4 regions of the Streptomyces sp. NBC_00258 genome follow, and region 2 is predicted to be linked to each of the others. Evidence: riboswitches for the same ligand, from Rfam matches in the RefSeq annotation. Region 2 holds a riboswitch; each other region holds the start of a gene.
What was found. Region 2 has a riboswitch for cobalamin ahead of metE (5-methyltetrahydropteroyltriglutamate--homocysteine S-methyltransferase). Riboswitches for the same ligand answer to the same signal wherever they lie in the genome.

Region 1 (4,067 bases), 6.5 Mb from region 2:
AGGTTGTTCTCCGTGTAGCCGTGGCCGACCGGGCCCGCCCCGGCGTGGGCGGGGTCGAGATGCGCGGCCAGGTAGTCGTGCGGGGTGCACAGCCGGCGCCGTTCGTCGGACGTCACCGTCCGCGCCGAGGAGGCGTGCCGCTTCAGGATCGCCGAGAGCACCTCGCTCTTGGGGTCGTCGCCGGTCTGCAGCGCCTTCGCGTAGGCGGCCGCGTCCGTGGCCGGGACGGACAGCAGCTTGCGGGAGCCGACGGCGACGTCGCCCAGCGCGGGTGACAGACAGCCGCCGGGTATGTCGTCGTGGTTGCCGACCGTGGAGTACCACGGGATGTCGAGCCCCGGGCTGGTCACGGGCCGTATCGCGGCATCGAGGAAGCCGGGTATGCGGGGCAGCCCGCGCCGCTTGTCCAGGTCGCGCAGGGCCGCGTCGTCCGGGTGCCAGTAGAGGGGCAGGCCGGAGCTCTGGACGCCTTCGTAGACCGACGGGTCCCCGGTGTTCGGAGTGATCCTGCCGCCGCTCATCAGCGTGAGGAACCACTCCAGTTCGATCGCGGAGTTGTTGTCGACGTTGTCGCCCGTCGTCATCACGAACCCGGGCGCGAGGCCGGTGTGCGGCCCCTCGCCGAGCGCGTTCACCTGCTCCACGAGCGCCACCGCCCCCGCCACCGTCAGCGCCTCCTGGGCCCGCCACGCGGAGGGCTTGCGCGACCGCAGGAACTCGGTGCGCAGCGGGTTCTGTACGTCCGTGAGGTGCAGGTCGGTGAACTGCACGAAGCACGCGAGCGGTGTGCGCCGGTCCTGGCGGCCGGTGGCGGCAGGCGCGAGATCCCCGCGTACGACCACGGGCCATCCGGGGCCAGAGACCAGCCGTCGGTAGGCGCCGGTGTGCGCGCGGCCGCCGAGGCGGGCCGTCGTCTCCAGGGTGGTCGCCGCGTACGGGGCCGCGCGTCGCGCCGGCCGTCGGGCAGCTCGGGTGGCGAGGGGCGGCTGCGGGGCGGCACTCGCCGCGGCGGCCTGCGCGGAGGGGGCCGGGCGCTGCCGTGGGAAGACGGCAGCCGCTCCTCCGGTCGCTCCCGCGGCGACGGCACCGGACGCGAGTAGAAAGCGACGACGGTTGATCGAGGATGCGGACGGAGACGGAGACGGAGACGGAGACGGCGATGGGGACGGGGGCAGGGATGGGGAAGCGGGTGTGGGCGAGGGCGGGGGAGTGGATGCGGTCCCCGCTGTTTCGGTCCCGGTCATGGGGCGGCCCTCCGGTGCCTCCGAGAGACTCAACTAGCGGAACCACTCATTCAGGCCGCAGGGGCGGGGGTGTGAGCCGGGGTGTGGCGTGGCCGTGAACACCGCCGGAACAGGTGGAGCGGCCGATGGGGCGCCGCACTGCAGGTCCGCCCGCCGGTCCGCGACATCCGCCGTGATAGCTTGCCGAGGCCAGTCGAACCCATGTACGTGGGTCAGGGAATCCGGTGGGAATCCGGAGCTGACGCGCAGCGGTGAGGGTGACGGGCGTGGCATCGGCCACTGGATCGGAACGACGGTCCGGGAAGGCGCCTCGTCCGGGTGACCCCGAGTCCGAAGACCTGCTGGCGGCCTCCGCGGTCACGTGCCGACGGGGGAGCACCGTACGACCGGGCTCCGCGTTCGAGCCCTCGACGCCTGAGGAACTCCCGTGCCTGTCGCACGTCTTGCCCGCCCCGCTGCCCTCGTCCTGTCCGGAGCTCTCCTGCTGACCGGCTGCGGTTCGGGGGACTCGTCCTCCGACACGGACTCCAAGGCCGCCGTCACTCTCGACAACTGCGGACAGACCGTACGCGTCGAGTCCCCGCCCGAGCGGGCGGTCTCCCTGAACCAGGGCACCACCGAGATCATGCTCTCGCTCGGCCTCGCGGACCGTATGGCGGGTACCGCCACCTGGACCGACCCGGTGATGAAGGGCCTGGCGAAGGCGAACGCGAAGGTGGAGCGGATCGCCGACAACAATCCCTCCTTCGAACGGGTCCTGGACGCCGATCCCGACTTCGTCGCCGCCTCGTTCGTGTCGACACTCGGCAAGGGCGGCGTGGCCACCCGGGAGCAGTTCGAGAAGCTCGGTGTGCCCGCTTACGTCTCGCCCTCCGACTGCGTCGGCAAGGACAACGCCTCGGGCGGCGACGGCGCGCGGAAGAAGGCCCTCGGCATCGACGCCATCTACGGCGAAGTGCGCGACCTGGCCGAGGTGTTCGGCGTCGAGAAGCGGGGCGAGCAACTCGTCGCCGATCTCAAACAGCGGATGAAGAAGGCCACTTCGGGGATCGACGCCTCCGACGTCACCCTCCTGTACTGGTTCGCCAACTCCGACTCGCCCTACATGGCGGGCTGTTGTGGTGCGCCCGGCGTCATCACCCGGACCCTCGGCGCGAAGAACGTCTTCGACGACACGCACGAGGAGTGGCCCCAGATCAACTGGGAGACCGTCGCCGACCGCGACCCCGACGTGCTCGTCATCGGCGATCTGACGCGCAAGTCGCAGACCGCCGAGTCCGCGAAGAAGAAGATCGAGTTCCTGGAGTCCGACCCGGTCACCAGGAACATGACCGCCGTCAAGAAGAAGCGGTACGTCCTGCTCAGCGGGCAGGCGATGAACCCGACCATCCGCACGGTCGAGGGCGTCGAGCAAGTCGCCTCCGCCCTGCGGGAGTTCGGGCTCGCCGGGTGACACGGCCGCGTCTGGGACTGCTCATCGCCGCGGGCGTCGCCCTGCTCCTCGTGTCCGTCGCCTTCGCGATCACCATCGGTCCCGCGGACATCCGGGTCGGCGACGTCTGGTCCGTGGTCGCGTCCCATCTCGGCTGGGGCAGCTCGGAGTTGACCCCGATCCGGGACGGGATCGTCTGGGAGCTGCGGCTGCCGCGCACGCTCCTGGCGGCCGTGTGCGGGGCCGGACTCGCCGTGTGCGGTGCGGTGATGCAGTCCCTGCTGCGCAACCCGCTCGCCGACCCGTTCGTCCTCGGGGTGTCCTCGGGCGCCTCGACAGGCGCCGTGATCGTGGTCGTCCTCGGTATCGGCGGAGGGCTGGTCTCCGTCTCCGCGGGCGCGTTCCTCGGCGCGGTGCTGTCGTTCGGGCTCGTGCTGCTGCTCAGCCACACGCTGGGCGGGGCGACGGACCGTGTGGTGCTGAGCGGGGTCGCCGCCATGCAGCTCTTCTCCGCGCTCACCTCCTTCGTCGTGATGACCGCCGCCGACGCCGAGACCACCCGCGGGGTGCTGTTCTGGCTGCTCGGTTCGCTGAGCGGGGTCGGCTGGACCGATGTCTGGGTGTGCTTCGCGGTGCTCGCGGTGACCCTGCTGGTGTGCCTCGGGTACGCGCGGACGCTCGACGCGTTCGCCTTCGGCCAGGACGCCGCCGCGACGCTCGGGGTCTCCGTGGCCCGTACGCGACTGGTGCTGCTGTGTGCCACGGCGTTGCTGACCGCCGCACTCGTCAGCTCGGCGGGCGCGATCGGCTTCGTCGGCCTAGTACTGCCGCATGCCGCAAGGGCGTTGGTGGGGTCCGGGCACGCCAGGCTGCTGCCCGTCACCGCCCTCGCCGGAGCGGTGTTCCTGGTGTGGGTGGACACCCTGGCCCGCACCGTCCTGGATCCCCAGGAGGTGCCGGTGGGCGTGGTGACCTCGCTGATCGGCGTACCGGTGTTCGTGCTCGTGCTGTACCGGACGCGGAGGGCGTGATGACGGCGGAGGACATCAAGAACACCGAGCACACGCGGGTGACACCGGGAACCGAGGACGCACACGCGGCGCCGGGATCCGAGGACGCACGGTCGACACCGGGGGAGGGCCTCCGCGCCCACCGAGTGACGCGCACCGCCGACGGCCGTGTCATCCTCGACGGCGTCAGCATCACCCCGGCCCCCGGCACCACCGTCGGACTTCTCGGCCCGAACGGCTCCGGCAAGTCCACCCTCTTGCGCCTGCTTGCCGGCGTCCTCGCTCCGGCCTCCGGTGTCGTCACTCTCGACGGCAGCCCTCTCGCCGAACTGGGTCGCCGCGACATCGCCCGCCGTGTCGCCGTGGTCGAGCAACAGACGG
Region 2 (4,067 bases):
CCCTCGACGAGGCCCTCGCCCTGCCCACCGACTTCTCGGCCCGCATCGCCCGCAACACCCAGCTGCTGATCCAGCAGGAGTCCGGCACGACCCGGGTGATCGACCCGTGGGGCGGCAGCGCGTACGTCGAGAGGCTGACGTACGACCTCGCGCGCCGGGCCTGGCAGCACATCGAGGAGGTCGAGGCGGCGGGCGGCATGGCCAAGGCCATCGACGCGGGCATCCCCAAGCTGCGCATCGAGGAGGCCGCGGCCCGCACCCAGGCCCGCATCGACTCCGGGCGCCAGCCGGTCATCGGCGTCAACAAGTACCGCGTGGAGACCGACGAGCAGATCGACGTCCTCAAGGTCGACAACTCCTCCGTGCGCACCCAGCAGATCGAGAAGCTGCGGCGGCTGCGCGCGGAGCGCGACGAGCGGGCCTGCCAGGACTCGCTGGACGCCCTGACCCGGGCGGCGGGCGGTCAGGGCAACCTCCTTGAGCTGGCCGTGAACGCGGCCCGCGCGAAGGCCACCGTCGGAGAGATCTCCGACGCCCTTGAGAAGGTGTACGGGCGGCACGCGAGCCAGATCCGTACGATCTCCGGTGTGTACCGCACCGAAGCCGGCGAGTCCCCGTCCGTCGAGCGCACCCGCACGCTGGTGAACTCCTTCGAGGAGGCCGAGGGCCGCCGCCCGCGCATCCTGGTGGCCAAGATGGGCCAGGACGGCCACGACCGCGGCCAGAAGGTGATCGCGACCGCCTTCGCCGACCTCGGCTTCGATGTGGACGTCGGCCCGCTGTTCCAGACGCCGGGCGAGGTGGCCCGCCAGGCCGTCGAGGCGGACGTGCACATCGTCGGGGTGTCCTCGCTGGCCGCCGGGCACCTGACCCTCGTACCGGCGCTCAGGGAGTCGCTCGCGGAGGAGGGGCGCGAGGACATCATGATCGTGGTCGGCGGGGTGATTCCGCCGCAGGACGTGCCCACGCTGATCGAGATGGGCGCGGCGGCCGTCTTCCCACCCGGGACGGTGATCCCGGACGCGGCGTACGACCTGGTCGAGCGCCTGGCCACCGACCTCGGCCACGACCTCTGAGCCCCATGGCGATCGACCTCGACACCTATGTGAAGGGCGTGCTCGACGGGAAGCGGGCGCTGGTGGCCCGCGCCATCACGCTCGTCGAGTCGACGAGGCCCCAGCACCGGGCGATGGCGCAGGAGTTGCTGACCGAGCTGCTGCCGCACAGCGGGAAGGCGCGGCGGATCGGTATCAGCGGTGTCCCGGGTGTGGGCAAGTCGACGTTCATCGACGCGTTCGGCACGCTGCTCACCTCGCTCGGGCACCGGGTCGCGGTGCTCGCCGTCGACCCGTCGTCGACCCGGACGGGCGGGTCCATCCTGGGCGACAAGACACGGATGGAACGCCTGGCCGTCGACCCGGCGGCCTTCATCCGGCCCTCCCCCACCGCCGGCACGCTCGGCGGGGTCGCCAAGGCGACCCGGGAGTCGATCGTGGTGATGGAGGCGGCCGGTTTCGACGTCGTCCTCGTCGAGACGGTCGGTGTCGGCCAGTCCGAGACCGCCGTCGCGAACATGGTCGACTCCTTCCTGCTCCTCACGCTCGCCCGTACCGGGGACCAGTTGCAGGGCATCAAGAAGGGTGTCCTGGAGCTGGCGGACGTGATCGCCGTCAACAAGGCGGACGGCCCGCACGAGCGCGACGCCCGGGGCGCGGCAAGGGAGTTGGCGGGTGCGCTGCGGCTGATGCATCCCGCCGACGCCGCCTGGACGCCACCGGTGCTGAGTTGCAGCGCCCGTGAGTCGACGGGCCTGGACACGGTCTGGGAGCGTCTCGAACAGCACCGTACGCTTCTCGACTCGTCCGGCCGTCTCGCCGCCAAACGCCGTGACCAGCAGGTCGACTGGACCTGGACGATGGTGCGCGACGAACTCCTCGGCCGCCTGCACGCCGACCCCGCCGTGCGCGCCCTCGGACCCGATCTCGAACAGCGGGTCAGGAACGGCGAGTTGACGGCCACGCTCGCCGCCGAGCGCATTCTTCGGGCGTTCGGCGGCAACACGGGCTGAGCCGGACCGGGCAACCGCTCCACGCCCGTCCGGTTCACCTGGGCGGTGTCTCGTACGGCCGTCCGGCATATGGGAAACGTTTCACGTCGCGAGGCCGCGCCCCCTAGGCTGACCGGTGCAGCTGGTTCGCCCCGTCCGCCAGGCGGGATGCGTCGTAAGAGGGAACCCGGTGGGAATCCGGGACTGCCCCGCAGCGGTGAGCGGGAACGACCGCCGTCAAACGCACTGGACCCCGAGAAGCGGGGCCTGGGAAGCGACGGCCAGTAGGTGTCCTCCGTACGGAGGACGTGCTCGCGAGTCCGAAGACCTGCCATCTGCCCGTGCGTGACCGATCGCGTACGGACATCCCGGTGACCTCGTGGGCGGGTCGGCGTACATATCCGGTGGACGACCGCGCCTTGCCGCGCGAGGTACTTCCGCCGGGTTCGTCACCCCTTCGCGCTCACGTCCCGTCGCCGGGATCTCAGGGAGACATCTCGCGAAGGAGAGTTCCGTGACATCGAAGTCCGCAGCCGCGGCGGCACGGGCCACCGTGTACGGCTACCCCCGTCAGGGCATGGGCCGGGAACTGAAGAAGGCTATCGAGGGGTACTGGAAGGGCCGCGTCGACGCCGACGCCCTCCGGGCCACCGCCGCCGAACTGCGCCGCAGCAACTGGCAGCAGCTTTCCGAGGCCGGCGTCCACGAAGTGCCGACCGGCGACTTCTCGTACTACGACCATGTCCTGGACACCAGCGTCATGGTCGGCGCGATCCCCGCCCGCCACCGCGCCGCGGTCGAGGCCGACGCGCTCGACGGCTACTTCGCGATGGCCCGTGGCACCCAGGACGTGGCGCCGCTGGAGATGACGAAGTGGTTCGACACCAACTACCACTATCTGGTCCCGGAGTTGGGCCCGGGCACCGTCTTCACGGCCGACTCCGCCAAGCAGGTCGCCGAGCTCCGCGAAGCCCTCGCCCTCGGCCTCACCGCCCGGCCGGTCCTCGTCGGGCCCGTCACCTATCTCCTGCTCGCCAAGCCCGCACCCGGTGTGGCCGCCGACTTCGACCCGCTGACCCTGCTGGACCGACTGCTGCCGGTGTACGCCGAGGTCCTCTCCGATCTGCGGGCGGCGGGCGCGGAGTGGGTGCAGCTCGACGAACCGGCCCTGGTCCAGGACCGTACGCCCGCCGAACTGAACGCCGCCTCCCGCGCCTACCGCGACCTCGGCGCGCTCACCGACCGTCCGAAGCTGCTGGTCGCCTCCTACTTCGACCGGCTCGGCGACGCCCTGCCGATGCTCGCCAAGGCCCCGGTCGACGGCCTCGCCCTCGACTTCACCGAGGCGGCCGCCGCCAACCTGGACGCGCTCGCCGCCGTCGGCGGACTGCCGGGCAAGCGCCTGGTCGCGGGCGTGGTCAACGGGCGCAACATCTGGGTCAACGACCTGGAGAAGTCCCTGGCCACGCTCGGCACCCTGCTGGGGCTGGCCGACCGGGTCGACGTGGCCGCGTCCTGCTCACTGCTCCACGTGCCGCTCGACGCCACCGCCGAACGGGACATCGAGCCGCAGATCCTGCGCTGGCTCGCCTTCGCCCGGCAGAAGACCGCCGAGATCGTGACCCTCGCCAAGGGTCTGGCCCAGGGCACGGGCGCGATCACCGGCGAACTCGCCGCCAACCGGGCCGCCCTGGCCTCCCGCGCGCACTCGCCCATCACCCGTGACCCGGCCGTGCGGGCGCGGGTCGGTGCGGTCACGGACGCCGACGCCCGCCGCTCGCAGCCGTACGGCGAACGCGCCGCCGCGCAGCGGGCCCACCTCGGTCTGCCGCTGCTGCCGACCACCACCATCGGCTCCTTCCCGCAGACCGCCGAACTGCGCGTCGCCCGCGCCGACCTGCGGGCCGGGCGCATCGACACGGCCGGCTACGAGGAGCGCATCAGGGCCGAGATCCAGGAGGTGATCTCGTTCCAGGAGAAGACCGGCCTGGACGTCCTCGTGCACGGCGAGGCCGAACGC
Region 3 (4,067 bases), 5.7 Mb from region 2:
AGTTCGTCTATGTGAAGGCCACCGAGTCGCACACGTACCGCAATCCGTACTACAACCAGCAGTACAACGGGGCACGCGGCGCGGGCATCGTCCGCGGGGCATACCACTTCGCACTGCCGCACAAGTCCTCGGGGACGAAGCAGGCCGCGTACTTCGTGCGCAACGGCGGCGGCTGGCGGGCGGACGGCTGGACGCTGCCGCCCGCGCTGGACATCGAGTACAACCCGTACGGCAAGAAGAAGTGCTACGGCCTGAGCAAGACCAGGATGGTCAGCTGGATCAAGGCCTTCAGCGACGAGGTGAGGCGGCAGACCGGCCGACGGCCGGTGATCTACACCACCTACAACTGGTGGAAGATGTGCACGGGCAACAGCGCCGCGTTCGCCGCGAACCATCCACTCTGGCTGGCCCGCTACAGCTCGACGGCGGGGTCGCTGCCGTCCGGCTGGAACTTCTGGACCTTCTGGCAGTACGACAACGGCGGCAGCCTGCCAGGTGACCAGAATCTCTTCAACGGATCCCTGAATCAGCTCAGGGCGTTCGCAAGGGGACAGCGGGGGTAGCGGACCCCTGAATTCCGCCTCTGTTCGATGGCTCTCGCCGCCGCTCCGACACAAGCGGAGTGGCGGCACCTCTATAGGGCCACCCTGTCGCCCACCCCAGTTCATCTTCCGTTCATCCAGGTTACCTACGGTCCCTGTGCCACTGACGTCCAAGAGAAGCCTGGGTAAATGGAACACATCACGCTCCTCCTCGGAATCGTGATCGTTACCGCTCTCGTGTTCGATTTCACGAACGGTTTCCACGACACAGCCAACGCGATGGCGACGACCATCTCGACCGGTGCCCTGAAGCCCAAGACGGCGGTGGCCATGTCCGCCGTGCTGAACCTCGTCGGTGCGTTCCTCTCCGTGGAGGTCGCCAAGACGATCTCCGGCGGCATCATCAACGAAGAGGGCATCCGCACCGAAGTGATCTTCGCGGCGCTCGTCGGCGCCATTCTGTGGAATCTCCTGACCTGGCTCCTGGGTCTGCCCTCCAGCTCCTCCCACGCACTGTTCGGCGGTCTGATCGGCGCCGCGGTCATGTCGGCCGGCTGGTCGTCGGTGAACGGTTCGACCGTCGTCACCAAGGTCCTGCTTCCCGCGATCGCCGCGCCGTTGGTGGCCGGTCTCGCCGCGATGCTCGCCACCCGGCTGACGTACCGCATCAGCAACAAGGCGGGTGAGCAGGCCACCTCCAAGGGCTATCGCGCGGGTCAGATCACCTCCGCGGGCCTGGTCTCGCTGGCCCACGGCACGAACGACGCGCAGAAGACCATGGGCATCATCACGCTCGCCCTGGTCACCGGCGGTGTGATCGCGCCCGGGTCGAACCCTCCCATGTGGGTCATCGTCTCGGCCGGTATCGCCATAGCGCTCGGCACCTACCTGGGCGGCTGGCGCATCATCCGCACCATGGGCAAGGGCCTCACCGACCTCGCGCCGCCGCAGGGCTTCGCCGCCCAGACCAGTGCCGCGACGGTCATCCTGGCCTCCTCGCACCTCGGCTTCTCGCTCTCCACCACCCAGTCCTGCTCCGGCGCCGTGATGGGCTCGGGCCTCGGCCGCAAGGGCGGCGTCGTCCGCTGGTCGACCGCGACCCGTATGTTCATCGCTTGGGGCCTCACGCTGCCCGCCGCCGGTCTGGTAGGCGCGGGCGCCGAGTTCCTCACCAAGCAGGGCACCTGGGGCATCGTCCTCACCGGCGCGCTGCTGGTCGCGGGCTCGGCGGTCATCTGGGTCCTCTCCCGCCGCCAGCCGGTCACCCGCGACAACGTGAACGACGTCGAAGGCGAGCCCGCGGGCGTCGTGACCACCGCCATCGCCGCCGTCACCCCGCCGCCTGCGGGCACGGTCGCCACGGCCGACGAGTTCAAGACCACCATCCCGGGCCCGGACGCCACCGAGCCCGCCCGCCCGGCCACGGTGTAAGGAACCCACAGCATGAAGATCGACTGGGCAGCCCTCGGCTCCGTCTTCGGAGTCAGCCTCATCGTCACCGTCGCCCTCGTGGGCCTCTTCACCCTCGGCATCGTCGGCCTCTCCAAGCGCGAGTCCGCCTCCGCCCAGGGCGGCACAGCGACCCTCGCGGTCACGGGCGCGTACGCCTGCTTCGCCGCGTGCGCGGCGGCGGTGACGTACGGGATCTATCTGATCGTCGCCTGACGCGTACAGCGCCTCCGCACCTCACGACTCCGCCCCGCCGACCCCCCGGTCGGCGGGGCGGAGTCGTGTCCGTGTGTGGGCCTCAGCACACTCTCCCGTCGCAGGTCAACAGCAAGTTGACGGGTGTTCGTGGGCGTGGTGGACTGCCGGAGCCATGTACGGCGGCAGGAGAGGAAGCCGGTGCGAATCCGGCGCGGTCCCGCCACTGTTACCGGGGAATCGATCCCCCGGGAGCCAGGAACTCTCGCCGTCGGTCTCGTCGAACCAGGGCGTGGACACCCTGAGTGAGGACAAATCGCCATGCGCGGCTGCCCAAGTGCCTTTCGAGCGACGGTTGTACCCGACCTGACGGTCGGCTGAACCGATGAGTGCCGATCGCGTCTTCGCGTACGGCGCCGCCGCCGGCCTCCTCGGTGACCTGCTGCTCGGCGATCCCCGCCGGGGGCATCCGGTCGCCGCGTTCGGACGGACCGCGGGCGCCGTGGAGCGGGTGCTGTGGCGGGACCACCGGGGGTGGGGTGCGCTGCACACCGCCGTCTGCGTGGGCGGTGCCACCGGACTCGCGGCGCTCGCCGCCCGCTCCGTGCGTGCCTCGCGCGTCGCGTCCGTCGCGTTGACCGCCACCGCCACCTGGTCCGTCGTCGGCGGGACTTCGCTCGGGCGTGAGGCCCGGGCCGTCGGCGGGGCGCTCGCCGCCGGGGACGTCGAGGTGGCCCGGGAGCGGCTGCCTCATCTCTGCGGGCGGGATCCGCAGGCGCTGGACGCCGACGGGATCGCCCGGGCCGTCGTGGAGTCCGTCGCCGAGAACACCTCCGACGCCGTCGTGGGCGCCTTCGTGTGGGGTGCCGCGGCCGGTGTGCCGGGGCTCGTCGGATTCCGTGCCGTGAACACGCTCGACGCGATGGTCGGGCACAGGTCCGCCAAGTACCGGCGGTACGGGTGGGCCTCCGCGCGGCTCGACGACGTCGCGGGGTGGCCGGGAGCGCGGCTCACCGCCGTCCTCGCGGCCGTCGCGGGAACCGATCCGCGCGGGGCCGTACGCGCCTGGCGTGCCGACGCCGCCAAGCATCCGAGCCCCAACGCCGGGCCCGTCGAGGCCTCGTTCGCGGGGGCGCTCGGCGTGCGGCTGGGCGGGACGCTCTCGTACGCCGGAAGGGTCGAGCACCGGCCCGTGCTCAACGGCGAGGGGCGGGCCGTGGAGGTCGGCGACATCGAGCGGGCCGTACGGCTCTCGCGGCGCGTGGGCTGGCTCGCGCTCGGCGTGAGTGTCGCCGGGCGGCTCCTCGTCAACGGCCTTCGCACGAAGGGGCGTACGTCATGAGCCGGGGTACGAGCGGGGGCACAGGTGGGGGCCTGCTCGTCGCCGGCACCACCTCCGACGCGGGCAAGAGCGTCGTGACCGCCGGGATCTGCCGGTGGCTGGTGCGCCAGGGCGTCAAGGTCGCGCCCTTCAAGGCGCAGAACATGTCGCTCAACTCGTTCGTCACGCGGGAGGGCGCCGAGATCGGCCGGGCGCAGGCCATGCAGGCGCAGGCCGCGCGCGTGGAGCCCACCGCGCTGATGAATCCCGTGCTGCTCAAGCCCGGCAGCGACCGGAGCAGCCAGGTCGTCCTCATGGGCAGACCCGTCGGGGAGATGAGCGCCCGCGGCTATCACGGCGGCCGTCAGGAACAGCTCCTCGGGACCGTCCTGGAGTGCCTCGCCGAGTTGCGGGGCACGTATGACGCGGTGATCTGTGAGGGGGCGGGCAGTCCCGCCGAGATCAATCTGCGGCGGACGGACATCGTGAACATGGGGATCGCGCGCAACGCGCGGCTGCCCGTGCTCGTCGTCGGCGACATCGACCGCGGGGGTGTCTTC
Region 4 (4,067 bases), 1.2 Mb from region 2:
CCGCCCCCTCACCCGCCTCCCGTACGCGGCCGCCGCCCACTTCCACGGCCCCGCGGGCCTCGGCCACGAGACGCTGCCCGACTCGACCGCCGCACACCTGACGGAGTCCTCCGCACAGGCACTGCTGCGGCTCTCCCGGGAGCACGAGGGCGAGCTGACCGTGTGCGCCACCGGCCCGCTCACCAACGTGGCCATCGCGCTCCTGGAGGACCCGGCCTTCGCCCGCCGCGTGAAGAAGTTCGTGTTCATGGGCGGCAACGCGCAGGTGCCGGGCAACATCACCCCGGTCGCCGAGTTCAACATGTGGGCGGACCCGGACGCCGCCGAGGTGGTGCTCTCCTCCGGCATCCCGTTCACCATGGTCGACCTGGACGCCTCGCACCGCTGGCTGTTCGGCCCCGCCGACCTCGCCGCGCTGGAGGCGGCGGGGGCGGGCGCGGCGCTCGCGGCCCGGCTGCTGCGGGTCTACACCGACTCCTACCGCCGCCACGGCGGAGGCGACTCCTGCCCGCTGCACGACCCGCTCGCCGTGGGCGTGTGCGCGGACGAGTCGTTCGTGACGCTCGCGGAGGGAGCGGTCGTCGTCGAGTGCGCCAGCGAACTCACCCGCGGCCAGACCGTGTTCGTCCCCGCGGCCGCCCAGCGGAACTACTACACCGAGTCGCCCGCCCTGACCGCCCGCACCCGCCACACGGGCCGGGTGGCCCTCGGCCCGGGCCCACGCGACTTCACGAAGGACTTCGTCACGACCCTCCCGCAGTGGCCGGCCGTGGCCTGAGCCCGCCGCCTCGGACGTCCCTGGCACCGGCGCGACGCCCCCGACGCCGGTACCGGTACCGGTACGCGAGAAACTCGGCAGCCCCTCGTCGTACCCCTCGGGCACACTGCCAGGCATGGACATCGTGATCAGGCGGGCGAGGCCCGAGGAGTACGAGGCTGTGGGCGAGATCACCGCGCAGGCCTATCTCGGGGACGGGCTCCTCGACTTCGGCGAGAGCGACGAGTATCTGGGCGAGCTGCGGGACGTCGCGAAGCGGGCCGCGGCCGCCGACGTGCTGGTGGCCGTGCTGGGGGCAGGGGCGGGCGAGCGGGTCGTCGGCGGCGTGACCTTCGTCCCGTCCGGCGGGCCGATGGCCGACATCGCGCGCGAGGGCGAGGCCGAGATACGGATGCTGGCGGTCGCCACGGAGGCCCGCGGGCACGGAGCGGGCGAGGCCCTCGTACGCGCCTGCGTCGACCGCGCCCGGGCCACGCACGGCTGCGTACGCGTCGTGCTGTCCACCCAGCGCACCATGCACAGCGCCCACCGCATCTACGGACGCCTCGGCTTCACCCGCGCCCCCGACCGCGACTGGAACCCGGTCCCGGACCTCGACGACATCATGCTGCTCACCTACGAGTTGACACTCTGACACCCTCCGAAGCCGACACGACACAACATGTGGGGGTGCTTCCCGAGCCCGGCACAAGATGTATGCTCATGCTCGCTGTCGCCGCAGGGGAATCCGGTGCAAATCCGGAACTGTCCCGCAACGGTGTACTTGTGCATGTCTGTCCCTGGAGGAGAGCCGTGCGCCTGGTCAGTCCGAGGACCTGCCGACAGCGTGCCCAGGCCATCCGGCCCGGGTGCCATGACGTCCGGGCCTCGCGGAGTGGGCCGGTGGACGCGGCGTACCGCTGCGCAGAGCGTGTACCCCCGTGTGCCCCGAACCCCTCTCCCCGCAGGCTCCGTGCCGAGCGAGGGAGAGCCCCACGTGACCATCGCGCCAGCCGATCCGGTCTCAGCGAAAGCGCCCCAGTACCAGCAGGACAGGGCCGAGGCCGACGGACCGGGAACCGTGTTGCTGCGGACCCTGGCCGACCTCACCGCCGACCTTCCCGACGCCGATCCCGGCAGGGTCGCCGCCGCCGCGCTGCGCGGCCGGTCCTCCGTCGGGGCCGACGGGATCACCGCGGAGCTGCGCGAGCTGGCCACGGAGGCGGCCGCGGGCCTCATCTCCGAGGACCCCGTGTACTCGAAGCTGGCCGCCCGCCTGCTGACGATCGGCATCGCCGAGGAGGCCGCCTCGCAGGGGGTCCGCTCCTTCTCCGAGTCCGTCGCGGTCGGCCACCGCGAGGGCCTGATCGCCGACCGCACCGCCGAGTTCGTACGGACCCACGCGGCCCGTCTGGACGCGCTGATCGACCTCGAAGGCGACGACCGCTTCGGCTACTTCGGCCTGCGCACGCTGCACAGCCGGTATCTGCTGCGGCACCCGATCACGCGGTCCGTCATCGAGACGCCCCAGCACTTCATGCTGCGCGTGGCGAGCGGCCTCGCCGAGGACGACACGTCCCGCTCGGTCGACGAAGTGGCCGCCCTGTACCGGCTGATGAGCCGCCTCGACTACCTGCCGTCCTCCCCCACGCTCTTCAACTCCGGTACGCGGCACCCCCAGATGTCGTCCTGCTACCTCCTCGACTCCCCGCTGGACGAGCTGGACTCCATCTACGACCGCTACCACCAGGTGGCCCGCCTCTCGAAGCACGCGGGCGGCATCGGCATCGCGTACTCCCGTGTCCGCTCGCGCGGTTCCCTGATCCGGGGGACGAACGGGCACTCCAACGGCATCGTCCCGTTCCTGAAGACACTCGACGCCTCGGTCGCCGCCGTGAACCAGGGCGGCCGGCGCAAGGGCGCGGCCGCGGTCTACCTGGAGACCTGGCACTCCGACATCGAGGAGTTCCTGGAGCTGCGCGACAACACCGGTGAGGACGCCCGGCGTACGCACAACCTGAACCTCGCGCACTGGATCCCGGACGAGTTCATGCGCCGGGTGAACGAGGACCGCGTCTGGTCGCTGTTCTCGCCGGCCGACGTGCCCGAGCTGGTCGACCTGTGGGGCGAGGAATTCGACGCTGCCTACCGCAAGGCTGAGGACCGGGGGCTCGCCAAGAAGACCATCCCGGCCCGCGATCTGTACGGCCGCATGATGCGCACCCTCGCGCAGACCGGCAACGGCTGGATGACCTTCAAGGACGCCGCCAACCGCACCGCCAACCAGACCGCGCTGCCCGGCCACACGGTCCACTCCTCCAACCTCTGCACGGAGATCCTGGAGGTCACGGACGACGGCGAGACGGCGGTCTGCAACCTCGGGTCGGTCAATCTCGGCGCGTTCGTGGACACGGCGACGGGCGACATCGACTGGGAGCGGCTGGACTCGACCGTCCGTACCGCCGTCACCTTCCTCGACCGGGTCGTCGACATCAACTTCTACCCGACCGAGCAGGCGGGCCGGTCCAACGCCAAGTGGCGGCCGGTGGGCCTGGGCGCGATGGGTCTGCAGGACGTCTTCTTCAAGCTGCGGATGCCCTTCGACTCCGCCGAGGCCAAGGCGCTCTCCACCCGTATCGCCGAGCGCGTCATGCTCGCCGCGTACGAGGCGTCCGCCGATCTCGCCGAGCGCAACGGCCCGCTGCCCGCCTGGGAGAAGACCCGTACGGCGCAGGGCGTGCTGCACCCCGACCACTACGACGTGGAGCTGAACTGGCCGGAGCGCTGGGCCGCGCTGCGGGAGCGGATCACCTCGGTCGGCATGCGGAACTCGCTGCTGCTCGCGATCGCGCCCACCGCGACGATCGCGTCCATCGCGGGCGTCTACGAGTGCATCGAGCCGCAGGTCTCCAACCTCTTCAAGCGCGAGACCCTCTCCGGCGAGTTCCTCCAGGTCAACTCCTACCTGGTGGCGGAGCTGAAGAAGCTCGGCGTGTGGGACGCGCAGACCCGGGAGGCGCTGCGCGAGTCCAACGGCTCGGTGCAGGGCTTCACCTGGGTGCCGCAGGACGTGCGCGATCTGTACCGCACTGCGTGGGAGATCCCGCAGCGCGACCTGATCGACATGGCCGCCGCCCGGACCCCGTTCCTGGACCAGTCCCAGTCGCTGAACCTGTTCCTGGAGACGCCGACCATCGGCAAGCTCTCCTCGATGTACGCGTACGCCTGGAAGTCGGGGCTCAAGACGACGTACTACCTGCGCTCGCGCCCGGCGACGCGCATCGCCCGTGCCGCGGGTTCCTCCGCGGCC

Region 1: linked by a shared signal. The riboswitch ahead of OG718_RS44025 (ABC transporter substrate-binding protein) and the one ahead of metE (5-methyltetrahydropteroyltriglutamate--homocysteine S-methyltransferase) in region 2 are both predicted to bind cobalamin.
Region 3: linked by a shared signal. The riboswitch ahead of OG718_RS40500 (cobalamin biosynthesis protein) and the one ahead of metE (5-methyltetrahydropteroyltriglutamate--homocysteine S-methyltransferase) in region 2 are both predicted to bind cobalamin.
Region 4: linked by a shared signal. The riboswitch ahead of OG718_RS20330 (ribonucleoside-diphosphate reductase subunit alpha) and the one ahead of metE (5-methyltetrahydropteroyltriglutamate--homocysteine S-methyltransferase) in region 2 are both predicted to bind cobalamin.

The regions. Positions count from the first base shown of each region.
Region 1 is NZ_CP108081.1:9,886,163-9,890,229, forward strand. It holds gene OG718_RS44020 (TIGR03767 family metallophosphoesterase) at 1-1,244, opposite strand, end outside; cobalamin riboswitch at 1,418-1,604, shown strand; gene OG718_RS44025 (ABC transporter substrate-binding protein) at 1,672-2,697, shown strand; gene OG718_RS44030 (FecCD family ABC transporter permease) at 2,694-3,707, shown strand; gene OG718_RS44035 (ABC transporter ATP-binding protein) at 3,707-4,067, shown strand, end outside.
Region 2 is NZ_CP108081.1:3,368,025-3,372,091, forward strand. It holds gene scpA (methylmalonyl-CoA mutase) at 1-1,076, shown strand, start outside; gene meaB (methylmalonyl Co-A mutase-associated GTPase MeaB) at 1,082-2,068, shown strand; cobalamin riboswitch at 2,174-2,397, shown strand; gene metE (5-methyltetrahydropteroyltriglutamate--homocysteine S-methyltransferase) at 2,562-4,067, shown strand, end outside.
Region 3 is NZ_CP108081.1:9,094,198-9,098,264, reverse strand. It holds gene OG718_RS40515 (lysozyme) at 1-563, shown strand, start outside; gene OG718_RS40510 (inorganic phosphate transporter) at 732-1,973, shown strand; gene OG718_RS40505 (hypothetical protein) at 1,986-2,207, shown strand; cobalamin riboswitch at 2,330-2,473, shown strand; gene OG718_RS40500 (cobalamin biosynthesis protein) at 2,572-3,528, shown strand; gene OG718_RS40495 (cobyric acid synthase) at 3,525-4,067, shown strand, end outside.
Region 4 is NZ_CP108081.1:4,590,953-4,595,019, forward strand. It holds gene OG718_RS20320 (nucleoside hydrolase) at 1-778, shown strand, start outside; gene OG718_RS20325 (GNAT family N-acetyltransferase) at 894-1,412, shown strand; cobalamin riboswitch at 1,475-1,615, shown strand; gene OG718_RS20330 (ribonucleoside-diphosphate reductase subunit alpha) at 1,755-4,067, shown strand, end outside.